3 regions of the Alishewanella maricola genome follow, and region 3 is predicted to be linked to each of the others. Evidence: predicted binding sites of a transcription regulator. Region 3 holds the regulator's gene; each other region holds the start of a gene.
What was found. The regulator sigma-54, encoded in region 3, starts transcription at its own class of promoters, with help from an activator protein. The targets are predictions, from matches to a motif close to GTTGGCACGNNNNTNGNNT.

Region 1 (5,444 bases), on a different contig from region 3:
GTTATTCCCCCCCTCAATGCTATTACTGGCCCGAACCCTTGAAGGTGTGCGGCTGTTTAAAAAAAATCCGTTAGCCAAAGCCGCGTTAAGGCGACGCCAACATTGGCCGGATCGCCCTACTGCCTTAAGTTACTTTCAAAGTCGTCGTTTATTTCAAAGCTGGGATGCACAGGCGCTTAATGCTTATGTTGAACACGCCTTAGCTGACCAAGACGATGGTGTGCGCTTAAAGTGCTTACCAGAGCGTGAAGCCGATGTGTTCAGCTCCTACCCAAGAGGGCTATGGCCGGCACTTCGTAAAGCAAAGGCACCGGTAAAAATCTTTTATGGGGAACAAACCTTTCCATTTGTCGTCAAAGCCGTGGCTAAATGGCAACAATTAAACAGCGGGGTGCAAAGCCGGCAAGTGCCTGGCGGCCATTGCTTTATGCAAGAACAACCGTTGCAAAGTGCACTTTGGGTGCGCGAAGCATTACAAGGGTTTGCACCGATAAAATAGGCCTGTTTCCTAAGTGTGCATGCGTTATAATGGCCGAAACGTTTAGGCAGGGATTTCTAAGATGAAAAAGCTAGTTGTCGTCACCGCATTATTATTATCGGCCTGTAGTCAATTACCCGATATCGGCGCTGACAAACCCACCACCTTAAGTGCAGAGAAACAACCGGTATTAGCCGTACCCATCCCGGCACCGGTTACCGATGCCAGCGAAGTGGCTAATAACGATACTACCGAGTCGTTAGCAACCGATTTCGAGCATATTTTCATTGATACAGATATGACTTTTGAAGGCGTCTTGCCGTGTGCGGATTGCAGCGGCATCGCTTATCATATTAATCTGTATCGTGATGGGCGCTTTGAAGCGCGTCAAGAATATCTTGGCCGCGGCCAGGTGCAATTAATTAGCGGCTCTTGGTTGTTAGAAAAACGCACTTTGCATTTGATTAATCAGCAAAGCACGCTGCCGGTCTTTCATTTTCGCAGTAACCAGCACTTAGTGATGACGGATTTAGCCGGTAAACCCATTTTGTCGTCTGAAGCGTATCAATTAAGCCGTTATGCCTCGCTGAAAAAACTCGACCAACGCCAACCGCTACTGGGTATGTATCAATTAAAAAACAATGTTGCGACCTTTATTACCTGTCAAAACGGTGACACCCTACCGGTGGCTAATACACAAAATCATTTACCCATGATGCGCCTGTATCAACAAGATACACGCTTAAATAATAAACCGGTTATTGCCACCTTAGTTGGGCGTAAAAGTGCGGATCAGCACGGTATTGATACGCTTTACATCGATAAATTTGAACAATTTTGGCCTAATGCCACCTGCCCCGACCAATTTGCTCAAAAACAGTTACAAGGTATTGTTTGGCGTGCGGAAAAAGTGGCTAATCGTTATATTCCACACCAGTTAAATGTTCGGCTTATTTTTGAAAAAGACCGCTTATACGGCTTTAGCGGCTGCAATAACTTTAACGCCGGCTATCAACAACGCGCCAATACCTTAAGTGTGCAACCGCTCGCCAGCACGCGTAAGTTCTGCGCTGAGGCCAGCAACATTGAGCAGCAATTTACTGAAAAGCTGCAACAAGTTGACCGCGCGGAAGTGAACGCCGATAAACTGCAATTATTTTTTAATAACCAAGTTATTTTAGAGTTGGTGCCGGCGGTTAACTAACACAGCTTATTGTTAGTTTAAATTTACCGATAATCTTTTACCCATAAAAAAACCCCAGTGCATGACAACACTGGGGTTTTAAATAGCATTCAATTAAGAAAGTGAATTAATTCTTCTTGCTATTGCGTCGACGTCTGGCAACCGCACCTAATCCCATAAGCCCACCAAACATCAGCATTAGCGCCGAAGGCTCTGGTACACTTGCAGGCACTGCACCATAGATAATATCGATAGATGTTGATGCAGTTCTATCATTTTGTTGATCAAAGGCTGACAATGTAATGGTATACATACCCTGAGTTTGCACATCAAAACCTGTTGGTGCAAAAAAGCCCAAGTTCCATGAATTTTGCGCGACATTACTTTCAGAACGCAAAATTTCATACCCTACAGCGTTAACTGCTTTAGTTCCACGACCATTACCCGTTGTATTATCGCCAAAAGCGTGGTCAAGAAAGGGTACGTTGATTGGGTCAAACGCAAAATAATCAACACCTGCGCTAGGATCAAAATCAATTTGCAATAAGTAGGTAAATTGACTTAAAAATAACGAGCCATTGCTTGAGGGATCCACATTAATTGACCATTCAAAATTAAACAATGAACGATTAGCTGGTGCAACGCCATCACTTGTTAAAAAAGTATATGTTTTGTCGCCGTCATAATTAAAAGTATTTTCGGGTGCACCTGAATTATTAAAACGCAACTTACCACGCAATGCCAACTCGAAAAAACCATCATTGATTCCGGCAAAGGAACCATTAGTATTACCAGAGCCAAAAATCACTTCGGGTGTTACATTGCCAGTACCATTAATTAAAGCGGCATGTGCGGGTACAGCAAGTAGAGTGGTCGCGAGAGCAAGAGCGGTCGGGAAATGTTTCATATTGCATCCTTGTTATTTGTGTCATTATTGCTTACTAACAAAACAATGCAAAATACAGACCAAAAAATTAATTAAATTAAAATCAATAACTTATACCTTTATTGTTTTATTTTTTATTATTTTTGTAAAATTTACTGACGCTATATAATTGATGATTTTCAATATTTGCTTTTGCACACTCAAATAAACCTACATTTTAGACATAAAAAAACCACCCTAGGGTGGTTTTTTTATTCAAGCAGTGTTTAGACTAAAGCTTCTTTTGCTTTTGCTACGATAGCAGTAAAAGCGGCTTTGTCATAAACAGCGATGTCGGCCAGGATCTTACGGTCGATTTCAATTGAAGCCTTTTTCAGACCTGCAATTAAACGGCTGTAAGACATACCGTTCATCCGTGACGCTGCGTTGATACGCGCGATCCACAGTTGACGGAACTGACGCTTACGCTGACGACGGTCACGGTAAGCATATTGACCGGCTTTGATAACAGCCTGGAAAGCAACCCGGTAAACACGACTACGGGCACCGTAGTAACCTTTAGCCTGTTTTAATACCTTCTTGTGACGAGCATGTGCCGTCACACCACGTTTAACTCTTGGCATTTCTGACTCCTATTAAATTATGCGTACGGCATGCAACGGACTAAGCCGGCAATATCCACTTTTGCGACTAAGGTTTTTGGACCTAACTGACGCTTACGCTTAGAAGTCTTCTTCGTCAAGATGTGGCGAAGGTGAGATTGCTTACGTTTAAAGTTACCTGAAGCAGTCTTTTTAAAACGCTTCGCGGCACCTTTGTTGGTTTTCATCTTTGGCATAGTATTGAAACTCGCATTGTTAAATGACAACGAATAATAAGGCGTTAAAAAACTGCGGCAAGCCGCAGTTTAATAAACTTGAAGGCGCTTATTACTTCTTATTTGGGGCTAGCATCATGATCATCTGCCGACCCTCTACCCGGTTAGGGAAAGATTCACAGATGGCGATATCGCTAAGATCCTCTTTAATACGAGAAAGCATTTCGATACCGATTTCCTGATGCGCCATTTCACGACCACGATAACGTAGTGTTACTTTAGCTTTATCACCCTCTTCAATGAAGCGACGCAGGTTGCGTAGTTTTACCTGGTAATCGCCTTCATCAGTTCCAGGCCGGAATTTAATTTCCTTTATCTGGATCTGTTTTTGCTTTTTCTTTTGTTCTTTAAGAGCTTTGCTCTTTTCGAACAGGAACTTACCGTAGTCCATCAACTTACAAACTGGTGGTTCTGCTGTAGGACTGATCTCTACTAAATCAGCACTTGCTTCTTCAGCTAACCGAATTGCTTCTGTCGTGGTAACGACGCCCAGCTGTTCACCTTCCATACCAATTAATCGCACTTCTGGCAGATTAATTTCTTCGTTTATCCTGTTAGGACGGTTGGCCGGTAATGTTTTCTTTCCTACTTTAATAGTATGTTCCTCCGAAAATTTTATAATTCACTTAAAGCTTATATCCGGTTTTTAATTTCAGTCAGCATTTTCTCGACAAAGCTGGCAACAGACATTTTGCCTAAATCATCAGCTTTACGTGTTCTGACTGCAATATCACCTGCTTCGACTTCTTTATCACCGACGACAACGAGGTACGGAATACGCTTAAGTGTGTGCTCGCGAATTTTAAAGCCTATCTTCTCATTTCTCAAGTCACTTCTTACTCTAATACCGTGAGATTTGAAAGTTTTTACTAATTCTTCGACATATTCGGCCTGATTATCGGTAATATTCATAATTACCACCTGCGTGGGTGCTAACCACGTCGGGAAAAAGCCGGCGTACTCTTCGATGAGAATACCAATAAACCGCTCTAACGAACCTAAGATCGCACGGTGAATCATCACCGGAACCAGTTTTTCGCCGCTTTCAGACACATAACTGGCTCCTAAACGACCCGGTAACGCGAAGTCGAGTTGCACTGTGCCACATTGCCATGCGCGATTTAAGCAATCGTGCAAGGTGAATTCAATTTTCGGACCATAAAAAGCACCTTCACCAGGTTGCAGTTCATAGGCAATATCATTGGCTTTTAATGCGTCCATCAAGCCTTGCTCGGCACGGTCCCAAATCTCATCAGAACCAATCCGTTGCGCCGGACGTGTCGATAGCTTCACCACGATGTCTTTAAAACCAAAGGTACTGTAAGTATCAAACACCATCTTGATACATTTAGTCACCTCTGCCTGCACTTGATCTTCAGTACAGAAGATATGCGCATCATCTTGGGTAAAGCCGCGCACGCGCATCAAGCCGTGTAAGCCACCTGAAGGCTCATTACGGTGGCAACAACCAAACTCGGCCATACGCAGCGGTAAATCACGGTAAGACTTTAACCCCTGGTTAAAGATTTGCACGTGGCCCGGGCAGTTCATCGGTTTGATGGCGTACTCACGATGCTCAGACTGGGTAGTGAACATATTATCGGCATACTTTTCCCAGTGTCCCGATTTTTCCCACAATACACGATCCATCATTAATGGACCTTTCACTTCATCGTAGTCGTACTGGCCAAGCTTCTCGCGTACAAAAGTTTCTAGCTCACGGAAGATAGTCCAACCATCGTTGTGCCAGAACACCATACCCGGTGCTTCTTCTTGCCAGTGAAATAAGCCCAGTGCTTTACCAATTTTACGGTGGTCACGCTTCTCGGCTTCTTCTAACTGGGTTAAGTAGCCCGCTAATTGTTTCTTGTCTGCCCAAGCCGTACCGTAAACACGCTGCAGCATTTTGTTTTTCGAGTCGCCGCGCCAATAGGCACCGGCCACTTTCATAATTTTAAAGTGTTGGCAAAAGCGCATGTTGGGCACGTGCGGGCCACGACACATATCAATATATTCTTCG
Region 2 (5,444 bases), on a different contig from region 3:
TGTTACCTGCCAGATACCAAGGGCGATCATGGGCGGGCAGTAATTTCACTGCGCTGCGAGTTTGTAACTGTTCAACTAGTGGTAATAGCCAAGGGTGATGATAAGTGCCAACGGCATACAATAATTGGTGGGTATCACGGCTTAACATATCAATATTAATGTTAAAGGCCAGATCGGCAGGTTGTAACAAGCCGGTTCGGAACAGCGCCACCGCACCTTGTAAGCCTTTTTCTTCACTGTCTAACGCAATAAACAACACCGGATGACGCAAAGGATGAGCCGTTAAATAGCGTGCCAGCTCAAGCATGGCGGCTACACCCGAGGCATTGTCATCGGCGCCAAAGTAAATATCGTCGCCGTGCATACCTAAGTGATCATAATGTGCGGTGATCACCAGTGGCTTAAGGTTAGCTTCGGTGCCGGGTAATAAACCGATAACATTTGCCGCATTATCTACGCCGGGGATAGTGGAAGACGCACCACGCAGCCAACGACGCCAAGAAAAATGTTCTGCCACGCTGTAAGGGTGCAAATAACCGTCGGTTCCAGCGGCGGTTAAACCGATTTCGGCAAATTGCTCGGCAATCCATAAACGGGCAGCAATACCACCTGGTGTGCCCGGTGCTCGACCTTGACGCTCAGCAGCGGCTAACCAGCTCAGGTCGGCTAGTAAACGATCGGGGTTTAAACGGTTTAAAGTGGGTTCAGCAACAAAGGTCGGTGTGATAACACGGATCCGTTCGGCTTCGCGTTCTGTGAGTTGATTAAGCCAAAAGGGCCAAGCCCATTGATACAATGCCCAGCCGAACAAGATGAAAATAGCGGGCAACCACAGTCGTTTTTTGTTTAGCAACGTCTTTACAGCCATGTGTCAATCGATCCTTAATACATTACAGCAGCGCAGTTTGCTGAGTGCAACAAGCCTGCTGCTCAGCGGTTAACTTCAGATTATTGTGCCGCGGTGATTTTAATTTCTATTTTCCAATGCGGATCCGCTAATTTTGCCGCTACCGTTGCCCGTGCTGGTGCACAGCCTGGGCTGAGCCATTGCTCCCATACTGCATTCATTGCCGCATAATCCGCAAAGTCAGTTAAATAAATAGTGGTATCAACCAGTTTATCCTTGCTGCTTTGACAGCGCGCTAACAAGGCATCAACTTGGCTTAATACGTTTTGGGTTTGCAGCGTAATATCATTACTGTCGGTGTCAGGCACCATGCCAGCACAAAACACTAAACCATTCACAATTACCGCTTCAGAATAACGACTAGCAGGATCAATACGTTGTATGCTCATAATCACTCCAAAAAAATAGTGCAGCAGGCATTGCTGCTTATTAAAGCTGAATTATGCAGGCTATTGTGCGGGATGGCAAAAAGGGCGTACGGAAACAGAGTTGCGTACGCCAAGCTCGCGGTTAGGATGGGGGTTATTCTGCTTTTGTGTTATGCAATGTCACCAACGTAAAGGGCTGCATTGCCGGTAACTGTTGCTGTAATTGGCGCTCTAATTGCTGTAACTGTTCAAGCTCAGCACACAAGGTTGCGGCTTGCTCTTCTAGCACTAGGGCTTTGCCTTGCATGTTTTGCTCGAGTTGCTCACCCATGGTTTCCATACGCTCGCCAAAAGCATTCATACGTTCTTCAAATGAGCCACTACCACTTAACATGCTCTTGCCAACATGCATCAACATATTGCCCATCAGTTGCTGCACCATATCTTCCATGGCCGCATCAAACTCTGGCCCAAAGGCTTGGTCTAGTTGCTCTAGCTTGCTGCCATTCAATAGCAAGGTATCGCCTTGTTGTCTTACCACTAAGTCTAAGCTTTGGCGAAGGTGTGCAAAAGCCGGTTGCAGTGCGCTTTGTTCCATGTCTGATTGGCCAGTTAACCCTGCAAACGTTTGCTCTAAGGCGGTGGTGGCTAACTGCAAAGCGTTGTTAACTAAATTCAGCGTACTGAAAGCTTGCTGGCGAACACTTTGCTGGTATTGCTGTAATAGCGCCGCAGTACTGGCATCGGTAGGGTGTAATTGCTCGGCAAGCCACAATTGGCCTGAGTTTGAAATACGCCACAGCGGCTGCTCTTCAGCTTGCAGGCTGACATCTTGCGCTGTAATGCGTAAATCATGCTTTAACGTTAAATGACAGTTTTCTGCTGCACTGAGTTGCCCAACAAAAAAGACACAGCAAATAAGTAATAAGGTTCTCATGATCAGTCCTTGGTTGTATTTCAATCACGCTGAGTAGTTTGCAAAGCCAATGCCAACTGCACATTATTGAATTTAATAGCTTTAATTTTTAAGGTGGCAGTTGTGACTGCTTAGTGTTGGCATGAAATACTATTTTTTGGCGAATTAGACCACATTGTTTCAAGGGGTTTTGGTCAGCATGAGTGGTTTTTAATTACTAATTGGCATAAAGAAGAGAGATCCATTCTTTTACCTGAATGACTTTAGCTGGCTAAAATAATCATCTAGATTTTTTGCAGGATATTTTATGCTTTTATCGTCTCTTGTTGCCCAAGCTAGCCCGTTGTCTGAGCAGCAAATTATTGAGTTGCAAGCTTTGCTGGTGAAATTGAATCCGATCCAACAAGCTTGGGTGAGTGGTTATTTAGCGGCCAGTGCCCAGTTAGCGGGGCAGACGTTAGCCGCACCCAGCGCCGCCCCCATTGCTGCCGCGCCAAGCTTAACGGTGTTGTTTGGCTCGCAAACGGGTAATGCCAAACATGTTGCGGAGGATATTGCAGCCGCAGCAACGGCCAAGGGGTTCGCGGTAAAAGTACAAGACTTGGCCGAGTATAAAAATACCAGCTTGAAAAATGAACGCTTGTTGGTGATGGTCACCTCAACTTATGGTGAGGGCGAACCGCCCGAAAATGCCATCAGTTTTTATAATTTTCTCTTTAGCAAGAAAGCGCCTGCGCTGCCTGAATTGCGTTATGCCGTATTAGGCTTAGGCGATACCAGCTATGAATTCTTTTGTAAAACGGCGCAAGATTTTGATGAGCGTTTCGCGGCATTAGGTGCAAAAGCGCTGATTGCCCGTGCCGATTTAGATGTCGATTACGCTGAGCAAGCCGCGCAATGGCAACAGCAGCTGATAAAAGCACTGGAGCCTGAATTGGCTCAGGTAAGCAGTGCGGTAGCGGTGGATTTGACGAGTGTAGCTGCGCCAGCGGCAGTCAGTAGCTATAACAAGCAGCAACCCTTTAGTGCGGAATTGTATACCAACCAAAAAATCACGGGTCGAGACTCGACTAAAGATGTGCGGCATATCGAAATTTCTTTAGCCGGTTCAGGTTTAACTTATCAACCGGGTGATGCCTTAGGGGTCTATTTCCGTAATGATCCGCTGTTAGTGCGCGAGTTGTTATTACTCACCGGCATTGCCAGTAATACGCCGGTGCAGTTAGCCGAGCTGCAGCTACCGATAGCCGAGGCCTTGATTGAGCATCTAGAGCTAACGCAATCGTATCCGGGGTTTGTTAGCCGTTATGCCACCGCCATTGGCCATGCCGAATTACAAACCTTGGCGGCTGACAAAGTGGCGTTGCGACAGTATTTAGCCGATCGGCAAATTATCGACATCGTGCGTGATTACCCAGGTTTATTAAATGCCCAGCAATTAGTGGATGCGTTACGTAAGCAGCAGCCACGTTTGTATTCGATTGCCTCGTCTCAAGCTGAAGTGGAAGACGAAGTACATCTTACGGTGGGAGTGGTGCGTTATAACGCCTTTAACCTGCTGCATCTCGGTGGCGCATCAGGCTTTTTGGCTGAGCGCCTAGCGGAAGGTGAGCAGATTAAGGTATTTGTAGAGCAAAACAACAATTTCCGCTTACCCGAAAATGACGACACCCCGATCATCATGATTGGCCCCGGTACCGGTATAGCGCCGTTTCGCGCCTTTTTACAAGAGCGAGATGCCCGCGGTGCCAGCGGTAAAAACTGGTTGTTCTTTGGTAATCCGCATTTTACCCAAGATTTTCTCTATCAGGTTGAACTGCAAAACTATTTGAAACAAGGTTTGCTAAATAAATTAGACGTGGCCTTTAGCCGCGATACGGCTGAAAAAATTTATGTACAACATAAGTTAATGCAGCAAGCTGCGACAGTATGGCAGTGGTTAGAGCAGGGGGCGCATCTGTATATTTGTGGTGATGGCAATCGCATGGCGAAAGACGTACACCAAGCTTTGCTGAGCATCATTCAGCAACAGGGCGGCAAAGATGAAAAAGCGGCCCAACACTATTTAGACCAATTACGGGTTGCTAAGCGTTATCAGAAGGATGTGTATTAATGAGCCAATATCCAATCAAGCCAGAATTTGTCGCCCAGGGTAAGCTGTCTGACAACGAACGCTTAAAAGCCGAAAGTGAGCATTTACGCGGCACCATTACCACTGACTTAAAAGATGAAATCACCGGCGGTTTTACCGGCGATAACTTTATGCTGATCCGTTTTCATGGCATGTATCAGCAGGATGACCGCGATATCCGCGCTGAACGCGCGGCACAAAAATTAGAACCGCTGCACAATGTGATGCTGCGTGCGCGCATGCCAGGTGGCATTATTACGCCAACGCAGTGGCTGGCCATCGATAAGTTTGCAGCGGATAAAACGCTGTACGGCAGTATTCGTTTAACCACACGCCAAACCTTTCAATTTCATGGTGTATTAAAACCGCATGTGAAACCGATGCACCAATTTTTAAGCAGTATCGGTATTGATTCCATTGCTACGGCCGGCGATGTAAACCGTAACGTGCTGTGTACCTCTAATCCGGTAGAAAGTGAGCTACATCAACAGGCCTATCAATGGGCGGTGCAGATCAGTGAGCATTTACTCCCGAAAACTCGCGCGTATGCCGAAATTTGGTTAGATGAAGAAAAAGTCGAAACCACTGAAACCGAGCCGGTGTTAGGTGAACATTATTTACCGCGTAAATTTAAAACCACCGTGGTGATCCCACCGCATAACGACGTGGATTTACACGCGAATGATCTTAACTTTGTGGCCATTGCCGAGCAGGGCAAATTAATTGGTTTTAACGTGCTGGTTGGCGGTGGTTTAGCCATGACCTTTGGTGACACGGCAACCTATCCACGCCAAGCAGAAGAGCTGGGTTTTATTGGCCTTGAGCACGTATTAAAAGTGGCCGAGCATGTGGTTACGGTGCAGCGTGATTATGGTGATCGGGTGAACCGCAAAACGGCCAAAACCAAGTACACCATTGACCGCATCGGCTTAGATAACTTCCGCGCTGAAGTAGAGCAGCGTGTAGGTGTCAGTTTTGCGCCGATAAGGCCTTATCAATTTACCACGCGCGGTGATCGTTTCGGTTGGGTAGAAGGCATAGATGGTCAACATCACTTAACGCTGTTTATTGAAAATGGCCGGATCTTAGATTTTCCAAACAAACCGTTAAAAACCGGTTTAG
Region 3 (5,444 bases):
TCATCAGACTGAGGCGATTGCGCGGACTACAGGTGAGCAAGAACTCAAGCGAGGGCAATTACAAAACAGCAGCCGCTCGCATATTAAGTCGAATTTACCCTAAAAAACCTAACAATAGCGTAAAGCACAAGCTTTACGCTATTCCCCAAAACCGGTATTAATTAATAAAGTAATCGCGTCTAATGCTTCAGCAGCGTCAGGGCCTTCGGTGGTCACTGTAAGGGTTTTACCTTTACTACTGGCCATCATCAGCAGGGCCAGTACGCTGCCGGCATCTGCTGTTTTACCATCTTCTTGCACTAATTCTACTTTGGCATCAAATTGCTGGCTTAACTGCACTAGCTTGGTGGCGGCACGTGCGTGTAGGCCTAGGGCATTAATAATCGTGACTGTTGCAGCTAACTTATCGGCCATGATGTCTGACTAATTCCCGATGGCGAATTTGTACATCTTCGCGTTGGCTGCGGTAGGTTTCGGCTAGGCTTTGTGCGATATACACTGAACGATGCTGGCCACCGGTGCAACCAATCGCTATCGTTAAGTAGCTGCGATTGTTACGTTCGAGATGAGGTAACCAGCTGGCGATAAAGGTATTGATCTGCCACGTATATTTTGCAACCACGTCTTGTGAGGCGAGGTAATCTTTAACTGGTTGATCTAAACCTGTGAGCGGTTTCAGATCCGGCTCCCAATGTGGGTTGGGTAAAAACCGCGCATCGAACACAAAATCGGCATCCTTTGGAATACCATATTTAAAACCAAAGGACTCAAAGAGTATCACTAAACGGCCGGTCTTTTGGCCTAAGATCCGCTCACGTAATTGCTCGGCCAGTTGATGCACATTCAGCTCAGTGGTATCGATATATAAATCGGCGCGGCTAGAGATAGGATCTAATAACTGTTGTTCACGTGAAATGGCTTCATCGAGCGACATCGCTTGATGGGATAACGGATGTAAGCGACGCGTTTCGCTAAAGCGTTTAATTAGCGTGGTGTGATCCGCATCCAAATATAAAATCGTCAGTTCCAGCTTGCGCGGCAGATATGACAAAATGTCTGATAACTCATCGGGATCACTGGGTAGGTTACGTACATCAATACTCACGGCAACGCGTTCGTATTGGCCCATTACTGCAGTAGCTAGGGTCGGTAATAGATTAACCGGGAGATTATCGACGCAGTAATAGCCGAGATCTTCCATGACTCTCAGAGCAACCGATTTGCCAGAGCCTGAGCGACCACTGACGACGAGTAGTTTCATGACTCACCTGTTTTTTGGCTATAGTCGAGTAGTAGCTGATACAGTTGTTCATCTGACTCGACATGGCGGATTTTTTTGGTTAAGTCTTTCTGACTCAACAATTTGGCAATACCGGATAACGTACTTAGGTGCGTTTGGCATTGCTCAGTGGGTATTAAAATAGCGCAAAAAATATCGACGGCTTGGTTATCTATCGCATCAAACGCGATAGGGTCTTTACTGACCACAAACACCAAAATCGGTTGAGTTACGCAGTCAAGTTTGCCGTGAGGAATGGCGATACCGCCACCGATGCCGGTTGAACCGAGTTTTTCACGGGTCATTAAGGCTTCAAGAATGGTGTATTCAGATAGTTCGGGAAGCTGCTGGTGAGCCAGTTCGGCGATATATTCGAGGATACGTTTTTTACTGTTAAATAGAACTGCACTTTTCGTGCAGTTCTCCGCTAACATTGCGTTTAAATTCATAATAATGTCTTAGTGTCGTGACAGTTTTTCTTTGTGTTTAATGACCTGCCGATCGAGTTTGTCTATTAACTGGTCAATCGCAGCATACATGTTTTCGTTCTCAGACACCGCAAACACTTCGCCACCGGTGAGATGGATTTTAGCTTCGGCAATCTGTTGTAATTTTTCCACGTTTAAGATGACATGTACATTATTAATGTTCTCGAAATGACGCTCTAGCTTAGCAAATTTATTCTCGACATAATCTTTTAAGGCTTCGGTAATTTCGACGTGACGGCCTGTTAAATTGATTTGCATAGACTCTTCCTTTTAGTTAAGACACTTACAGCAGGGTCTTTCGTTGATTTGACGGCGGAATAAACAACGATTCGCGGTATTTAGCGATAGTTCGCCTAGCCACGTTTATCCCTTGTTCTAACAAAATCTCCGCCATTTTACTGTCACTTAGCGGTTTTGCCGGATTTTCTGCCGCCACCAATTTTTTAATAAAAGCACGAATGGCAGTGGAAGAACATTCACCACCACTCTCTGTACTAACATGACTGGAGAAAAAGAACTTAAGTTCAAAAATTCCACGTGGTGTATGCATATATTTATGAGTGGTGACGCGTGAGATAGTCGACTCATGCATACCGACCATTTCTGCAACATCATTCAATACCATCGGTTTCATGGCTTCTTCACCATGCTCAAAAAAGGCTTGTTGTTGCTGCACAATGCAATTGGCTACTTTGAGTAAAGTATCGTTTCGGCTTTCTAAGCTCTTTAAAAACCATTTAGCTTCTTGCAAGTGCGAACGAATAAATTGCGTATCAGCGGTATTTTTAGCGGTTTTGCTCATCGCCGCATATTGCTGATTGATTCGTATTTTGGGCATAGCGTCAGCGTTTAATTCGACTTGCCAGCGACCTTTTACTTTTGTCACCGTGACATCAGGAATAACATATTGCTGCTCTTGTTTAATCACATCAGCACCAGGCCGTGGATTTAAACTGTGGATCAACTGCATGACTTCCTTTAACTCTTCTTCTTTGAGTTTAGTCACGCGCATCAAAGAACGAAAGTCTCTATTCGCTAAAAATTCGGTATAGTTGCTAATAATGAGTTTTGCATCATTTAAATAGGGGGTAGTTGGCTCAAACTGCCGTAACTGCACCAGTAAACACTCTTGCACCGAGCGCGCGCCAACCCCGACCGGATCAAATAATTGAATGCGTTTAATCACGGCTTCAACTTCGTCGGCCTCGACCTCGTTAGATTGCAGTGAGTCGAGTATCTCTTCGCAGCTGATACTTAAAAAACCATTGTCATCGATGGCTTCAATAATGATCTCAGCAATAGCCCGGTCGATTTCAGAAAAGGGCGTGAGTTGCATTTGCCAACGTAAATAATCTTGCAGGGTATCGCTGGTTTCACCCTGATACACCATATCGTCATCAGGCATGTTGCCACTGCTAACAGGGGCGGCACTGACTAAATCATCCCAGTTATTATCTAGCGGTAAATCTTCTTGGATGTTTTGTTGATTCAGATCATCGCTGGTATCGCGATCGGCTGCGTCTTTTTGCTCTGAGTTTTTGTTGCGTGGATCGTCAAGGGTATCGCGATTGATATTGCCAAGACTGTGATCAACCTCATCTGGCTGACGTTCGAAATCATCATCGCCTTCGAGTAACGGGTTCGCGTCTAACGCTTCCTGTATTTCTTGCTGTAGCTCAATGGTGGACAACTGTAATAGGCGTATCGCCTGTTGCAGTTGTGGCGTCATGGTAAGCTGTTGTCCTAGGCGGAGTTGCAAAGAGGGCTTCATGTACCTGTAATTCTCTCCTGAATGCGCAGTTGCGTTCTATCTTCTTTACTATAGCCTGAATTGCTCACCTAGGTATACATCACGCACCTGCTGATTTGCTAGAACATCTTGCGGAGAACCGGCTGCAATCAGTTCGCCATGACTGACAATATAAGCGATTTCACAAACATCTAACGTTTCACGCACATTATGGTCAGTAATGAGAACACCAATGCCACGTTGGGCGAGGTGTTGAATGATTTTTTTGATATCAAGTACTGAAATCGGGTCAACGCCAGCGAACGGTTCGTCTAATAAAATAAAAGCGGGATCAGCGGCTAATGCTCGCGCGATCTCAACCCGACGACGCTCGCCACCAGATAACGCCATCCCTAAACTGTTGCGGATATGGCCGATATGAAATTCTTCTAATAAATCATCGGCAATTTCAGCGCGGCGTTGCGTGCTTAAATCTTTGCGGGTTTGCAAAATGGCCAATAAGTTTTCATGCACAGTCAATTTACGAAAAATCGAGCTTTCTTGCGGTAAATAACCAATGCCGGCGCGGGCACGTTGGTGGATCGGAGCAAAAGTAATATCTTGCTCGTTGAGGGTAATGGTGCCTTTATCCGAGGGAACTAAGCCAACAATCATGTAAAAGGTTGTCGTTTTACCTGCACCGTTAGGGCCCAATAAACCGACGATTTGCCCTGCATTGACCTCTAAGCTGACATCTTTCACTACCTGCCGGCTTTTATAGCTTTTGGCGAGGTGCGAGACCACTAACTTCATGGATTGTCCTTGTTTTCTGGGGTGAAAATCGTGGTAACGCGACGATTTTGCTCACCTTCAGCACTTAATTGTTGTAATTCAATGTTGTAACGGATCACGGCACCGCGTACTAAGCTACCGCTTTGCATCACTTCGGCATTACCCGATAACGTTAAAATTCGGCTGGCACGGTCAAATCGGATCTCATTCGCTTGAGCGGTTACAGGACGATCACCTTGCAGTGTTTGTGAATAGGTCGCCGGTGAGCCTGTTGTAATAAACACCTCTTTACCTTTACCAGCACTGGCGTCGACTTCAAGTTTGTCTGCTTTGATCAACATGGACCCCTGACGTACGACAACGTTATCGGCATAACTGGCAATGCTGTCAATTAATGAGGCTAAGGTTTTATCTGCATCGACCGAGATGGGCTGTTTATGATCCGGTTCGGCGGCCAAACTAACGGCAGAAAAAAAGGCCAAAACAATCATTAAGCTATTAATTTTCATTGAAATATACCGTCTCTAAATGCTTTTGCAATTGCATGGTTTCTTTTGTTAAATCGACATGCATACCTTGCCCTTTAATGAAAAAACCGGCGCCGGTGATCTGAACGATTTCATGCGTATGAATACTTTTTTCAGGCAACATCAGTTGTAATGAGGCCGTTTCAACGCGTTCTACTAAACCTAGGGTTTGTTTGTTTTGCAAAACCACTTGGTTTTCCAAAATAATCTTATCTTCAGGAAACCAGACACCTTGTAAGCTACTGATTTCCCAAGCAGGCTGATGTGCTTTATTAAACAGGGTATAGCGCGGTTGATCAAACTGCGTAAAGCCGAGCTGTTCAAAATGCTCTAATTTCAGCGCCTGCACGTGATCGGCAATATAGCCCTCATTGTCGTAGATGCGCAAGGTAACATTTTCAGCAATGTAATCCGGTTGAAATTCTCGATCCACTTGCAGATCCACTTGCTCAACGCTGGGATTCAACCACAGGTAGCCCGCGACTATCACGAGTAACATGACGATGAGCACAAAAAACTTTCTCATGAGCTGCTGCCATCAAATTGTAAAAATCGCTGTTGCGCAATCAGTAACAGATCGCATAATTCGCGCACTGCACCAAAGCCGCCAGGTAATGACGTGGCTAAAT

Region 1: the regulator sigma-54 is predicted to act here: its motif matches at 2,614-2,632, upstream of JAO78_RS08370 (PEP-CTERM sorting domain-containing protein).
Region 2: the regulator sigma-54 is predicted to act here: its motif matches at 2,251-2,269, upstream of JAO78_RS06440 (DUF2884 family protein).

What each region holds. Positions count from the first base shown of each region.
Region 1 is NZ_JAEINI020000004.1:270,107-275,550, reverse strand. Features, by position in the region: gene JAO78_RS08380 (alpha/beta fold hydrolase) at 1-499, shown strand, start outside; gene JAO78_RS08375 (META domain-containing protein) at 561-1,682, shown strand; gene JAO78_RS08370 (PEP-CTERM sorting domain-containing protein) at 1,789-2,568, opposite strand; gene rplT (50S ribosomal protein L20) at 2,814-3,170, opposite strand; gene rpmI (50S ribosomal protein L35) at 3,188-3,385, opposite strand; gene infC (translation initiation factor IF-3) at 3,477-4,019, opposite strand; gene thrS (threonine--tRNA ligase) at 4,058-5,444, opposite strand, start outside.
Region 2 is NZ_JAEINI020000003.1:196,012-201,455, reverse strand. Features, by position in the region: gene JAO78_RS06450 (M20/M25/M40 family metallo-hydrolase) at 1-868, opposite strand, end outside; gene JAO78_RS06445 (RidA family protein) at 949-1,296, opposite strand; gene JAO78_RS06440 (DUF2884 family protein) at 1,430-2,212, opposite strand; gene JAO78_RS06435 (assimilatory sulfite reductase (NADPH) flavoprotein subunit) at 2,499-4,304, shown strand; gene cysI (assimilatory sulfite reductase (NADPH) hemoprotein subunit) at 4,304-5,444, shown strand, end outside.
Region 3 is NZ_JAEINI020000001.1:59,943-65,386, forward strand. Features, by position in the region: gene JAO78_RS00285 (Na+/H+ antiporter subunit G) at 1-103, shown strand, start outside; gene JAO78_RS00290 (HPr family phosphocarrier protein) at 139-414, opposite strand; gene rapZ (RNase adapter RapZ) at 404-1,261, opposite strand; gene ptsN (PTS IIA-like nitrogen regulatory protein PtsN) at 1,258-1,731, opposite strand; gene hpf (ribosome hibernation promoting factor) at 1,738-2,025, opposite strand; gene JAO78_RS00310 (RNA polymerase factor sigma-54) at 2,051-3,538, opposite strand; gene lptB (LPS export ABC transporter ATP-binding protein) at 3,587-4,309, opposite strand; gene lptA (lipopolysaccharide transport periplasmic protein LptA) at 4,306-4,797, opposite strand; gene lptC (LPS export ABC transporter periplasmic protein LptC) at 4,787-5,341, opposite strand; gene kdsC (3-deoxy-manno-octulosonate-8-phosphatase KdsC) at 5,338-5,444, opposite strand, start outside.